3 regions of the Anaerozeibacter quisquiliarum genome follow, and region 1 is predicted to be linked to each of the others. Evidence: predicted binding sites of a transcription regulator. Region 1 holds the regulator's gene; each other region holds the start of a gene.
What was found. The regulator HrcA, encoded in region 1, represses chaperone genes, less so after heat shock. The targets are predictions, from matches to a motif close to TGTTAGCACTCNNNNNNNNNGAGTGCTAACA.
Positions count from the first base shown of each region.

Region 2: a site for HrcA is predicted at 2,282-2,312, ahead of groES (co-chaperone GroES). Genes of this name have one in related genera too.
Region 3: a site for HrcA is predicted at 1,692-1,722, ahead of htpG (molecular chaperone HtpG). Genes of this name have one in related genera too.

Region 1 is NZ_JBISDI010000006.1:10,081-14,370, forward strand. Features, by position in the region: gene dnaK (molecular chaperone DnaK) at 1-1,145, opposite strand, end outside; gene ACH6CV_RS03635 (nucleotide exchange factor GrpE) at 1,196-1,768, opposite strand; gene hrcA (heat-inducible transcriptional repressor HrcA) at 1,781-2,803, opposite strand; gene rlmH (23S rRNA (pseudouridine(1915)-N(3))-methyltransferase RlmH) at 3,026-3,502, opposite strand; gene ACH6CV_RS03650 (CPBP family glutamic-type intramembrane protease) at 3,499-4,290, opposite strand, start outside.
Region 2 is NZ_JBISDI010000011.1:27,876-32,165, reverse strand. Features, by position in the region: gene ACH6CV_RS06485 (metal ABC transporter ATP-binding protein) at 1-43, opposite strand, end outside; gene ACH6CV_RS06480 (Fur family transcriptional regulator) at 47-475, opposite strand; gene ACH6CV_RS06475 (metal ABC transporter substrate-binding protein) at 488-1,414, opposite strand; gene ACH6CV_RS06470 (SH3 domain-containing protein) at 1,535-2,008, opposite strand; gene groES (co-chaperone GroES) at 2,341-2,628, shown strand; gene groL (chaperonin GroEL) at 2,665-4,290, shown strand, end outside.
Region 3 is NZ_JBISDI010000002.1:95,755-100,044, forward strand. Features, by position in the region: gene ACH6CV_RS01425 (CCA tRNA nucleotidyltransferase) at 1-1,138, opposite strand, end outside; gene ACH6CV_RS01430 (pro-sigmaK processing inhibitor BofA family protein) at 1,358-1,624, opposite strand; gene htpG (molecular chaperone HtpG) at 1,840-3,678, shown strand; gene ACH6CV_RS01440 (ribulokinase) at 3,692-4,290, shown strand, end outside.

The DNA of each region.
Region 1 (4,290 bases):
AGCCGGGTGAACACGCCGCCCATGGTCTCGATGCCCAGCGACAGCGGCGTCACGTCCAGCAGCAGCACGTCCTTGACCTCGCCGCCCAGCACGCCCGCCTGAATCGCCGCGCCGATGGCCACGCACTCGTCGGGGTTGATGCCCTTGTAGGGCTCCCTGCCGACCACGCGCTGCACGGCTTCCTGCACCGCGGGGATGCGGGTGGATCCGCCCACCAGGATGACCTTGTCTACCTGCGAGGCGGCGAGCCCGGCATCGCGCAGCGCCTGGTTGAGCGGGGTGATGGTCTTATCCACCAGGTCGGCGGTCAACTCGTTGAACTTGGCGCGGGTCAGCGTCACGTCCAGGTGCTTGGGGCCGGTCGCGTCGGCGGTGATGAACGGCAGGTTGATGTTGACGCTCATCAGGCCCGACAGCTCCACCTTGGCCTTCTCGGCGGCCTCGCGCAGGCGCTGGAGCGCCATGCGATCCTGCCTGAGGTCGATGCCGTTCTCGCGCTTGAACTCCTCGGCCACGTAATCGATCACGCGGTTGTCGAAGTCGTCGCCGCCGAGGCGGTTGTTGCCCGCGGTGGCCAGCACCTCGAACACGCCGTCGCCGATCTCCATCAGCGATACGTCAAACGTGCCGCCGCCCAGGTCGTACACCAGGATCTTGTGCGCCTCTTCCTTGTCGAGTCCGTAGGCCAGCGCCGCGGCGGTGGGCTCGTTGATGATGCGCAGCACCTCGAGGCCGGCGATGCGGCCGGCGTCCTTGGTGGCCTGGCGCTGGGCGTCGGAGAAGTAGGCCGGCACGGTGATGACCGCCTGGGTCACCTTGTCGCCGAGGTAGGCCTCGGCGTCCGACTTGATCTTAGAAAGGATCATCGCGCTGATCTCCTGCGGCGTGTAGTCCTTGCCGTCGATCTTGACGCGGTGGTCGGTGCCCATCTCGCGCTTAATAGAGGAGATGGTACGGTCGGGGTTGGTGACGGCCTGGCGCTTGGCCACCTGGCCGACCAGCCGCTCTCCGTTCTTCGCAAAGCCCACCACCGACGGGGTGGTGCGGCTGCCTTCGGGGTTGGGGATGACGGTGGGCTCGCTGCCCTCCATGACCGCCACGCAGGAATTGGTGGTGCCCAGGTCAATGCCGATGATCTTGCCCATATGATGATCCTCCTAAATGAATCTGGATTGGATGTTGATTGTGTATGCTGCTATTCCGCGGCCACTTTCACCATGGCGTAGCGGATGATGCGGTCTTTTACGCGGTAGCCCTTTTGAAACACCTCGAGCACCATGCCGCTCTCGCCTTCCTCGGCGCGCATGACGGCGTTGTGCAGCTCGGGGTCGAATCTTTCATGAAGCGCCGGCACCTCCTCGAGGCCCAGCTTGCCCGCCTCTTCCATAAGCAACCGACGGGTCATCTTCACGCCCTCGGCGAGCGGGGATCCGTCGCCCGCCTCGTCGGCCGCCCGAATCGCCCGGTCGATGTTGTCGAGCGCCGGCAGCAGCGCGGTTAACGCTTCACATATGCCGTCCTGGTAGCCGTCCGCGCGCGACTGGGCGTTGCGGCGCTTGAAATTCTGAAAGTCGGCCTGCACCCGCTGCGCCATTAACAGGTACTCGTCGCGTTGCTTGACCGCGGTCTCGAGCGCCGCCTGCCATTCGGCGATGGGCGCCGCCCCGGCCTCCGGCTGTTCGGCTTCGGTGGCCTCGGCGTCGCTGAGTTGCTCCTCGATCTGCTCGCCCTCGTTGGGCATGGGTCTTTTCAGCTCCCTGTCCTTCAATGCTCACACCTCTTAATTCTCCGACAACATTTCGGTGATCATTCTGCCCATGTAGGACAAAACCGACAACACCCGGCCGTAATCCATGCGCGTGGGCCCGATGATGCCGATCGTCCCGCCGGCTTGCTTGCCCATGTGGTAGCCCACCGTGACCAGCGAGCACTCGCTAAGCTCGGGCAGGTCGTTTTCCGGCCCGATGCGGATCGTAAATTCCATCGCACCCGCCTGCTTGAGCAGCGGGTACAGCTTCTCGCGCGATTCGAGCACGCTCAGGAAGTGCTTGGCCTTCTCGACGTCGGCATACTCGGGGTGGCTGAGCAGGTTGGCGCTGCCGCCCACCATCACCTCACCCTTGGCCTCGTCCTCGAGCCGGTTCTCGATCACTTCCAGCACGCCGGCGAGCAGCCGGCGGTTTTCCTTCATGCCGACGAACAACTCCGCGAACCGGCGGCGCACCTCGGAAAGCGACAGGCCGTGCAGCTGGTTGGTGAGCATCTGCGACAGCTCGTACAGGTGGTGGGACCCAAGCGCCTCGGGTACGCGGATCACCGCGTCCTTAATGAGCCCGGCGCTCGTCACCACGATCACCAGCGCCTTCGACGCGCTGACGGGCACCAACTGCACCCGCACGATGCGCAGCGCCTCCACCTCGGGCGCGGTCACGAGGGCCGTGTACTGGGTGATGTCGCTGAGCACCTGCGCCGCGCGCTTGATGACCTGCTCCACCTGGGTGGCGCGCTGGTGCAGGTAAGCGGATATCCGCTCGGCGTCCTCGCGCCCAACCTCCGACACCTTGAGCAGATGGTCGACGTACAGCCGATAGGCCTTGGGCGAGGGCACCCGGCCGGACGACGTGTGCGGCTGGTCGAGGTAACCCAGTTCCTCCAGGTCGCTCATCTCGTTGCGAATCGTAGCCGGCGAAAACCCGACCCCCTGCTTGCGCGAGATGGTGCGCGAGCCGACCGGAACGGCGGTCATGATGTAGTCGTCGATGATCGCCTGCAAGATCAAAAACTTGCGCTCGTCCATCCGCATCGGCCGCCCCTCCCCTCGCTGTTAGCACTCTCGATGGTCGAGTGCCAGGTCTTGGGTATAGAGTAACACTCGGGCAAAGCTTTGTCAATGGGTTCAAACGCTAATTTCCGGTTAAAGGTCAGGAATGGTCAATCCGCATTCGAGCGGCCAAAGGTCGCCCTTACGGCAATGGACGCAATCCGGATCCGTCGGCCCGGAGCGAGGCGATGCGGGCATCGGCCCCTACTTATGATAGCGTTCCCCCGACGCTATTTTCCGCGCGCGGTAAATCTGCTCAAGCAGGATCACGCGCATCAGTGTGTGCGGGAAGGTCAGCCGGGAGAAGGACAGCCGCTCGTCGGCGCGGCGCAGGATTGAATCGCTTAAGCCCAGCGAGCCGCCGATCACGAACACCACGCGGCGGCCGTCGCCTGCCCAGGCGGAGAGCTTTCTCGACAGCCCGACCGAGTCGGGCGCGTCGCCGTCGATCGCCAGCGCCACCACCCGGTCGGCGGGCTTGATCTGCCGAAGCAGGGCCTCAGCCTCGCGGTCGAGCACCTGCTTTTTGAGCGCGGGCGCGGGCTTCGCGGGCTCGGGGCAGTCGTCCACCTCGGTCATCCCAAAGCGCCCGTAACGGCCGAGCCGCTTTAGGTACTCGCGGCAGGCCTCGCGCTGCCAGTCTTCCTTCAGCTTGCCCACGCACAGCACCAGCGCATTCATCGCATCACCCCGGCAATCATAAGCAGATTGATAAGGTACAGGCACAGCGCGGTCACGACGCCGGCGGCCAGTATCACCAGAGCCCAGGGCTCCATGGACTCCGGCGCACGCGCAACCTTGGCCGGCCGTCCCCGCGCGCCGCCCAGATGCCACGCCACGAGGAGCAGCCCCGCGTATATCGCGCCGAGCGTGCCGGCGCGCATCGCGGTCAGCCACACCTCGCGCACGCCGCCCAGTGCGTCGTACAACCGCTCGCCCGTCGCCTGTGCGCCCGGGCTCATGAGGAGCAGCAGCGCGTTGTAGAACGCGTGATGGATCATGGCGGTTACGACCGAATCGGTCGCCAATGTGAGCACGCCCAGCGCCAGTCCAATGACGAGCTGTATCGGCAGACCCTCGAAGCTTGCGTGCAGCGAGGCGAACAGCACGGTGGAGATGAAGAGCGCGGCGCGCGTGCCGCGGCGCTCCCAGGCGCTGAGCATCGCGCCGCGAAACATCCACTCCTCGCATAGGCCGGGCAGCAGCGCGCCGGTCAGCAACCGCGCGGCCAGGTGCCAGGGCGTGGCGGGCGGCGGCGCGCCGCCGCTCAGGCGACCACCGAGCGCCTCGATCAGCAGCAGCCAGAGCGTGCCCAGATTGCCCGCGAGCATGACGCCCACGACGGCCGCGAGCAGCGCGATGAGCACGCCCCACAAGGGCGGGCGCTTGAGGCGCATGCCGAGCGCCGAGCCGGGGTTTTGCACGGCGTAGCGGGCCACGGGCCAGAGCAAGAAACCCAATTGGAACAG
Region 2 (4,290 bases), on a different contig from region 1:
TTTCATAGCCCAGCGTCACGCGGCTGAGCGTCAACAGCGCCATTTTCTATCCCTCCCGGCATTTTTCACACGCGCCGACCAATACCGTGCGCTCGGCATCCAGCAGAAAACCATGCGCCTCGAGCAAGTGCGCCTTGATCTGATCGAGTTGCGCACAGTCGACGTGCAGCAGCCGCCCGCAGCTTAAGCACTGGCAGTGCAGGTGACGGTCGCAGGCGCTGGCATCGCCTACGTACTGATAGATCGCCTGCCCCTCAAGCGACAGCGCCTTGCGCGCCTCGCCGCTTGACGCCATCCGCTCGAGCTGGCGGTATACCGTCGTCTTGCCGACCGCCTCGCCGCGCTGTTTCAGCGCCTCGTACAACTCGTCCGCCGTGACCGCGCGCGCCCCGAACGCGCGCAGCGCGTCGGCCACCCGCCGCTTCTGGCGGGTGTCATAGCCCTCGCCTGTCATGCCGTCCCTCCATATGTTCATGCGCTTGGCATGCTAAAATAGACCAGCTTTAAGCGCTTCCACGTTGTTCTTCATCAGGCTCATATACGTAGCCCCCGCCTCGAAGTCGTCCTTCGATATGTTGTGGCAGGCGTGCATCAGCATGGCGCGCGCGCCGGTTTCGCCGGCGATCGCCTCCGCCATGCGCACGTTGCCCTGTTCGATGTGGTAGACCGTCGGGATGCCCTTCGCGCGCACTTCGCCGATCAGGAACGCCAATGTCGCGGCGCTGGGCTCGGTATCGTGCCCGCAGCCTGGGAACGCCGCCGCGTAGGCAAGCCCGTAGCGCTGCGCAAAGTAGCGCATCGGGAACCGGTCGCCAAACACGATCTCACGCCGCGCGCCACCCTGTACCACCGCCTCGAACGATTGGTCGAGCTCATGAAGCTCGGCAAGATACGCCTCGAGGTTGGCCCTATACGCGTTTGCGTTCTGGGGATCGACTTCGATCAGCGCGTCCGCAATCGCGCGCGATATGGCCATCGCGTTGACCGGCGAGGTCCAGATGTGCTCGTCGGGCTCGGCTTCTTCTTCCTCGGCCTGCATGCCGGGCACGATTTCCTCATCAAGCACCGTGACCGTGTCCATCAGCCGAAGCGCGCGCGCCCGCGTCTCCGGGGCCGCGAACAGACGGTCGACCCACGCCTCGCTCTCGCCGCCGACGTAGATGAACAGGTCGGCCTGCGCAATGCGCAGCATGTCGGTCGGCGCGGGATCGAAAGCGTGCGGCTCCACGCCCGGCTTCATCAGCATCTCCACCCGGGCGCCCGTGCCCCGCGCGATCTGGCGCGCAAAATCGTAGGGCGCAAACAAACTCGCCACCACCACCGGCCCCTCGGCCTGCGCCGCGCCCGCGCCGCGCGCGCAGCCGGCCGTCAGCAGTACGGTAAGGATCAGCCCCGTCAACAAAATGCGTTTCATGAATCATAGACCTCCACGGATATGAAATCGGTTTTCATTTTCATATTATAACCGATTTCAAGTGCCGTCAAGCGCATTTTGCATAAAAAAAAGCAGGCACGCGGGCCTGCATTGTTCAAACTATCCCCTGACGTAATTCAGATACTTGAGCTGCACCCAACCGCCCTTGCCGTTGGCCAGCTTGACGAAACCCCAATCGCCGCGGCGGTTCTGGAGCTTGACCTGCGTGCCGCGCCGGATGCTGCCCAGCTTGTCGGCGATGCTGCGGGGGGCCTTGCGCACAGTCAGGTTGGTGATCTTGTATACCTTATAGATCGCGTTCTTCTTGATCGGGTTGCCCGCCGCCTTGAGGTAGGTGCGGTAGACGTAGCCTTCCTTGCCGTCCGCGGTCTTGATCTTCCACCAACCTTTGACGGTGGCCTTGTGGATGACCGTCTGCTTCTGGGATATCTTGAAGATGATCTCCGAATCGCCGCTCGGGGCCTTGTGTACGCGCAGGCCCTGCACGCGCGACTTGTAGGTCTGCCCCACCTTCGCCGAGGCCGGCAGGGGCAGCAGCGACAGCATCACGAGCGCCGCCAATATAGCGCTCAAGGCGCGCCTCACCTTCGCACAAACCCCAAGCATCGATCGCAACCCCCCAACCTCTTCGGTAATCCGTCTATGCCTCAGCATACCATATCGCCGCCTTTTTGTAAAGGTGGCGAACCGGTAAAATCCGTGCGAGACGGCCGGAAAAATGCGGCAATCCCGGGCATGCGGCGATGCCCACGCCGCGGGTCTTCGTCATTCTTTACCAATATTTCATGTGATTTGCCCCGGATTTTTGTTGTGCTCGGCGCGTGTTTGGGATAAACTATGCCCATAAGTTAGCACTCGTTCCTTTCGAGTGCTAACAAAACCACAAGACACAGGGAGGGTGTACCATGCAGATCAAACCGTTGGGCGATCGCGTCGTGATCAAGAACCTGGAGGCGGAAGAGACCACGAAGGGCGGCATCTTGCTGACCAGCGCGGCCAAGGAAAAGCCGCAGATGGCCGAGGTGTTGGCCGTAGGTCCGGGCGGCAATGTGGACGGCAAGGAGATCACCATGCACGTCGCAGCCGGCCAGAGGGTCATCTACTCGAAGTATGCCGGCACGGAAGTCAAGTTGGACGGCACCGAGTACATCATCGTGCGCCAGTCCGATATCTTGGCCGTCGTTGAAGGCTAACCGAAAATCGCGAGAAGGGCAAGGAGGCAATTGACAATGGCAAAGCAGATTCAGTTTGGCGAAGAGGCGCGCCGCTCGCTTGAGAGAGGCATCAACGCGCTGGCCGATACCGTAAAGATTACCCTGGGCCCCAAGGGCCGCAACGTGGTGCTTGACAAGAAGTTCGGCTCCCCGCTGATTACCAACGACGGCGTGACCATCGCCAAGGAGATCGAGCTCGAGGATGCGTTCGAAAACATGGGCGCGCAACTGGTGAAGGAAGTCGCCACCAAGACCAACGACGTGGCCGGCGACGGCACCACCACCGCGACGCTGCTGGCGCAGGCCATCGTGCGCGAGGGCCTCAAGAACGTAGCCGCGGGCGCGAACCCGATGGTGGTGCGCCGCGGCATCGAGAAGGCCACCTCGGCCGCCGTGGATGCGCTGGCGGGCATCAGCAAGCCGGTCGCGGGCAAGCAGGCGATTGCGCAGGTCGCCGCCATCTCGTCGAGCGACGAGGAGATCGGCGCGCTGGTCGCCGACGCCATGGAAAAGGTGGGCAACGACGGCGTCATCACGGTCGAGGAATCGAAGACCATGAAGACCGAGCTCTCGATCGTGGAAGGGATGCAGTTCGACCGCGGCTACGCCTCGGCCTACATGGCGACCGACACCGAAAAGATGGAAGCGGTGCTCGACAACCCGCTGATCCTGATTACCGACAAGAAGATCTCCAACATCCAGGAAGTGCTGCCGGTGCTCGAGCAGGTGGTGCAGGGCGGCCGCAAGCTGCTCATCATCGCCGAGGAGGTCGAGGGCGAGGCGCTGGCCACGCTGGTGCTCAACAAGCTGCGCGGCACGTTCACCTGCGTCGCCGTCAAGGCCCCCGGCTTCGGCGACCGCCGCAAGGCCATGCTGCAGGACATCGCGATCCTGACCGGCGGCCAGGTTATCACCGAGGAACTGGGCCTCGAGCTCAAGGATACCACGCTCGACATGCTGGGCAACGCCCGCCAGGTCAAGGTGGACAAGGAAAATACCACGATCGTCGAAGGCGCGGGCGACTCCTCCGAGATCAAGGCGCGCGTCGCCTCGATCCGCGCCCAGATCGAAGACACCACGAGCGACTACGACCGCGAGAAGCTGCAGGAGCGCCTGGCGAAGCTCGCCGGCGGCGTGGCGGTAATCAACGTGGGCGCGGCCACCGAGGTGGAGATGAAGGAGCGCAAGCTGCGCATCGAGGACGCGCTCAACGCGACGCGCGCCGCGGTTGAAGAGGGCGTCGTGCCCGGCGGCGGCACCGCGCTGATCTCGGCCAGCAAGGCGGTCGAGGCGCTCATCAAGGAGACGAGCGGCGACGTGCGCACCGGCATTCGGATCGTGCTGCGCGCGCTCGAGGAACCGGTCCGCCAGATCGCGACCAACGCCGGCGTCGAGGGTTCGGTCGTCGTCGAGAAGATCAAGGCGAAGGACAGCGTCGGCTTCGGCTACGACGTGCTCAAGGACGAGTACGGCGACATGACCGCCTGCGGCATCATCGACCCGACCAAGGTGGCCCGCAGCGCGCTGCAAAACGCCGCCTCGATCGCCGCCATGGTGCTGACCACCGAGTCCCTGGTGGCCGACCTGCCCGACAAGAATCCCCCCGCGGCCCCGGCTCCGGGCGGAATGGGCGGAATGTAC
Region 3 (4,290 bases), on a different contig from region 1:
GCAGCGCCTTGCGCTCGTTCGGCGTCTCCCCCGCCATCACCCGGTCGAGCAGCGCTTCGAGCGTGGAACCGAGCGCGGGGCCTCTGGGGACGCCGAGGGCGATCAGGTCTCGGCCGTTGACTTTGAGGTCGCTCAGCCGATAACAGGCGTTTTGCCGGATGAGTGCCTCGACGAGTTCCTGCGCCTCATCCACATCTCGGCCCTCGGCCCGCCAGATCGCGAGCGCGTCCCGCGCGGCTCCCGGCCCACCGGCGGCCCTGAGCAATGTAAGCGCCCCGCGCGCGTCGCCCGGCGTCGGCCGCTTGCTCAGCGCGGCGAGCAGCTCCGCCCGGCCCGTGGCCGCGTTGTCGGCGCGCAGCTTGCGCAGCCCCAAACGCACATCTCCCCCGCGCATCATCACGGCAAGCCGCAGCACCGCGTCTTCGGGCAACCGACCCACCAATCGGGCATCGTAGAAACCAAACGGCGCGGCCTCGGCCAGCACCTCGGGGAAACCCAACAGCACGCGCGCCGTGCCCGGCCCGACCAGCAGACGTTTGAGTTCCGAATAAATTCGCTCGGCCGACACGTGTTTGAGCTCCGAGCGCATATCGTGAAGCGCGCGCGCGGTGGCCGGCTCGACGGTAAAATCCAGCTGCGCGGCGAAGCGCAGCGCGCGTAGGATGCGCAGCGCGTCCTCGGCGAAGCGCGTCTCGGGCCGCCCCACGGCGCGGACGGCGCGCGCGGCCAGGTCGGCCCGGCCGCCGAAGTAGTCGATCGGCGCGCCGCCCGGCTTCATCGCCATGGCGTTGATCGTGAAGTCGCGGCGGCTGAGATCCGCTCGCAGGCTGGACACGAAGCGCACCTCGTCGGGCCGGCGGTGGTCGGTGTACGCGCCGTCGGCGCGGAAGGTGGTGACCTCGACGGCCTGTCCTCCGTAGATTGCGGTCAGGGTGCCGTGCTTGATGCCGGTTTCGATCACCCGCGCGCCGTCAAGCGCCGCGCGCACCTGGTCGGGCCGCGCGCACGTAGCTACGTCCCAATCGACGGGCGCGCGCTTAAGCAGCCAATCGCGCACGCAGCCGCCCACCGCGTAGGCCTCGTACCCCGCATCCGTCAACCGGTCAATGACCCAAATCACGCCCGCCGGCCAATCCATGCGCTCACCCCCACATACACCATTAGTATACCATGTTCTTCCCTGATATTCAGCCGATGCCGGTCGATCGCTTGCGAAAAACCCAAAGGGATTTCCGGGCCGCCGCCCTCCATATCCGATCATTTGTGCCAGCTTTGCCGGTTAAAATGGATTCCCCCAAGGGGCGCGCTTGCCCGCACGGCGGGGAACCGATCCCGGCAGCCGGATCCGCGCGACCCGCTACAGCAGGTACTGCAGCGCCACCACCAGCGCCGCGCCCGGCAACCCCAACAGCCCCACGATCACCGCGGTGAACGGATTGAGCGGCACGGTGAAGCCGGTCAGCGGCGCGAATTGGTTGACCACCCACAAAAGCAGCGCCCCCAACAGCGCGCCCGCCATCAGCCGCCACACCAGCCGCATCGGCACCAGCAGCAGAGCGCCGATCAGGTACAACAGCATAAGCCCCAGCCCAAAGCTCAGCACCAGTTCCCACGGGATTCGCATGCCCACCACCTCCCGATTCCCTTGAAGATATGGCTTGCTCCCCGGTCATTATGTCGCGTCGGTTAATTGTTAGCACTCAACGCAGGAGAGTGCTAATTTCTATTGACAAGCCCTCTTGCGCGGTCTACAATAAACCATATCATATAAGTGCCAATCCCAACCATGCCCGCGTTCATGATTGGGATTGGTGTAATCCAGAACGGGAGGCGTCATAAATGGCTCAAAAGGGCAGCATTTCTATCCACGCGGAAAACATCATGCCGGTAATCAAGCGCTGGCTGTATTCGGACAAGGACATCTTCCTGCGGGAACTGGTCGCGAACGGCTGCGACGCGGTGGCGAAGCACCGCGCGCTCGCGCGTGCCGGCGAGGCGGCGGCCGAGGACAGCTACCGCGTCGACGTGATCGCGGACGAGGCGCAGGGCACGCTCAAGATCGTCGACAACGGCATCGGCATGACCGAGGACGAAGTTACGCGCTTCATCGCGCAGGTGGCGTTCTCGGGCGCGGAGGAATTCCTCGCGAAGTACAAGCCGGACGACGCCTCGGCCGGCATCATCGGCCACTTCGGGCTGGGGTTCTACTCGGCGTTCATGGTATCGAGCCAGGTTTCGATCGACACGCTGAGCTACCGCGAGAATGCTTCGGCCGTGCGCTGGGAGAGCAGCGACGGCATGACCTATGAGATGGGGCCGTCGGAGCGCGACGCGCGCGGCACGACGATCACGCTGACATTGAATGAGGGCGACCGCGAGTTCCTCCACCTGCACACGCTGCGCGATACGCTGGAAAAGTACTGCGCGTTCATGCCGGTGCCCATCTTCCTGAGCGCCGTGGAAGCGGTGAAGGAGGGCGAGGAGGCCAAGGCCCCCGAGCAGGTCAACGAGACCGTGCCGCTGTGGACGAAGCGCCCTAACGAGGTGACCGACGAGGAATACAAGGCGTTCTACCACAAGGTGTTCCACGACTACGGAGATCCGCTGTTCTGGATCCACCTGAACGCCGAGTATCCGTTCAATTTAAAGGGCATCCTCTATTTCCCGCGCATCAAGCACGAGTTCGCGGGCAGCGAGGGCGTAATCAAGCTGTTCAGCAACCAGGTGTTCGTAGCCGACAACATCAAGGAGGTCATCCCCGAGTTCCTGATGCTGCTCAAGGGCGCGATCGACTGCCCCGATCTGCCGCTCAACGTGTCGCGCTCGTTCCTGCAAAACGACGGCTATGTGCGCAAGATGTCGCAGTACATCACGCGCAAGGTGGCCGACCGGCTGGTCAGCGAGTTCACGGGCAAGCGCGAGGACTATCAGAAGTACTGGGACGACATCCACCCGTTCGTCAAGTACGGCGCGATCCGCGACGAGAAGTTCTACGAGCGCGTGAAGGACGCGCTGCTGTTCAAGACGACCGACGACCGGTACCTGACGCTCAAGGAGTACGGCGAGACGCAGTTTGAAGGCGACGAGCGCACCGTGTACTATTCGGGCGACCCCAGGCGGCAGGCGCAGATGATCGAGCTGTACCGCGCGCAAAACCGCGACGTGGTGGTGCTGGACACCCTGATCGACCCCAACTTCATCTCGTTCCTCGAGTACGCGGGCGACCGCGAGCACCCCATCAAGTTCGAGCGCGTGGACGCCGGCACTTTGGGGCTGACCGAGGCCGGCGACGCCGACGAGGATAAGCGCGCCGTGCTCGAAGCCAAGTTCCGCAAGGCGCTGAACCAGGAATCGCTCAAAGTGCTGCTCAAGCAGTTCAAGACCGACAGCCTGCCCGCCGTGATTACCGTGGACGAGCAGTCGAGAAGGTTTGGCGAAATGTCCCGCGCATGGGGCGACAAGGGCTTCAAGATGCCCGAACAGCAGACGCTCACGCTCAACGAACGTCACCCGCTGGTTCAGCACCTGGCGGCGAGCGGGGACGAGGCGCTCGATGCCCTCTTGTGCGAACAGATCTACGACCTGTGCGAGATGGCGCGCAGCCCGCTGGAATCCGAGCGCATGGTCGCCTTCCTGTCGCGCAGCCAGGCGCTGCTGACCCGGTTGATTGAAAAGTAAGGGCGGGATGATCATGAGCAGCTATGCGATCGGGGTCGATTTCGGTACGCTGTCGGCCCGCGCGCTGGTGGCGGAGGTGGGTACCGGTCGCGAGCTGGCCTCGGCGTCCATGGACTACCCTCATCAGGTCATGGATGAACGGCTGCCGGACGGTACACGGCTTGCGTCCGACTGGGCGCTTCAGCACCCGCAGGACTACCTCGACTGCCTCTACCATATCGTGCCCGAGGCGCTGCGGCGCTCGGGCATATCGAAGGACGAGGTCATCGGCCTGGGCCTCGACTTCACCGCCTGCACCATGGTCGCGACCGACCGCGCAGGCACGCCGCTGTGCCTAAAGCAGGGATTTGCATCAAATCCCCACGCCTACGTCAAGCTGTGGAAGCACCACGCGGCGCAGCCCGAGGCCGACCGGATCAACGCGTTGGCCGCCGAGCGGGGCGAGCCTTTCCTCGCGCGCTATGGCGGCAAAACCTCGTCGGAGTGGATGTTCCCAAAGATCTGGCAGGTGCTCCGGGAAGCGCCCGGGGTCTACGCGGCGGCGGAGCGGTTCATCGAGGCCGGCGATTGGGTCGTGTGGATGCTCACGGGCATGCCTACGCGCAGCAGCTG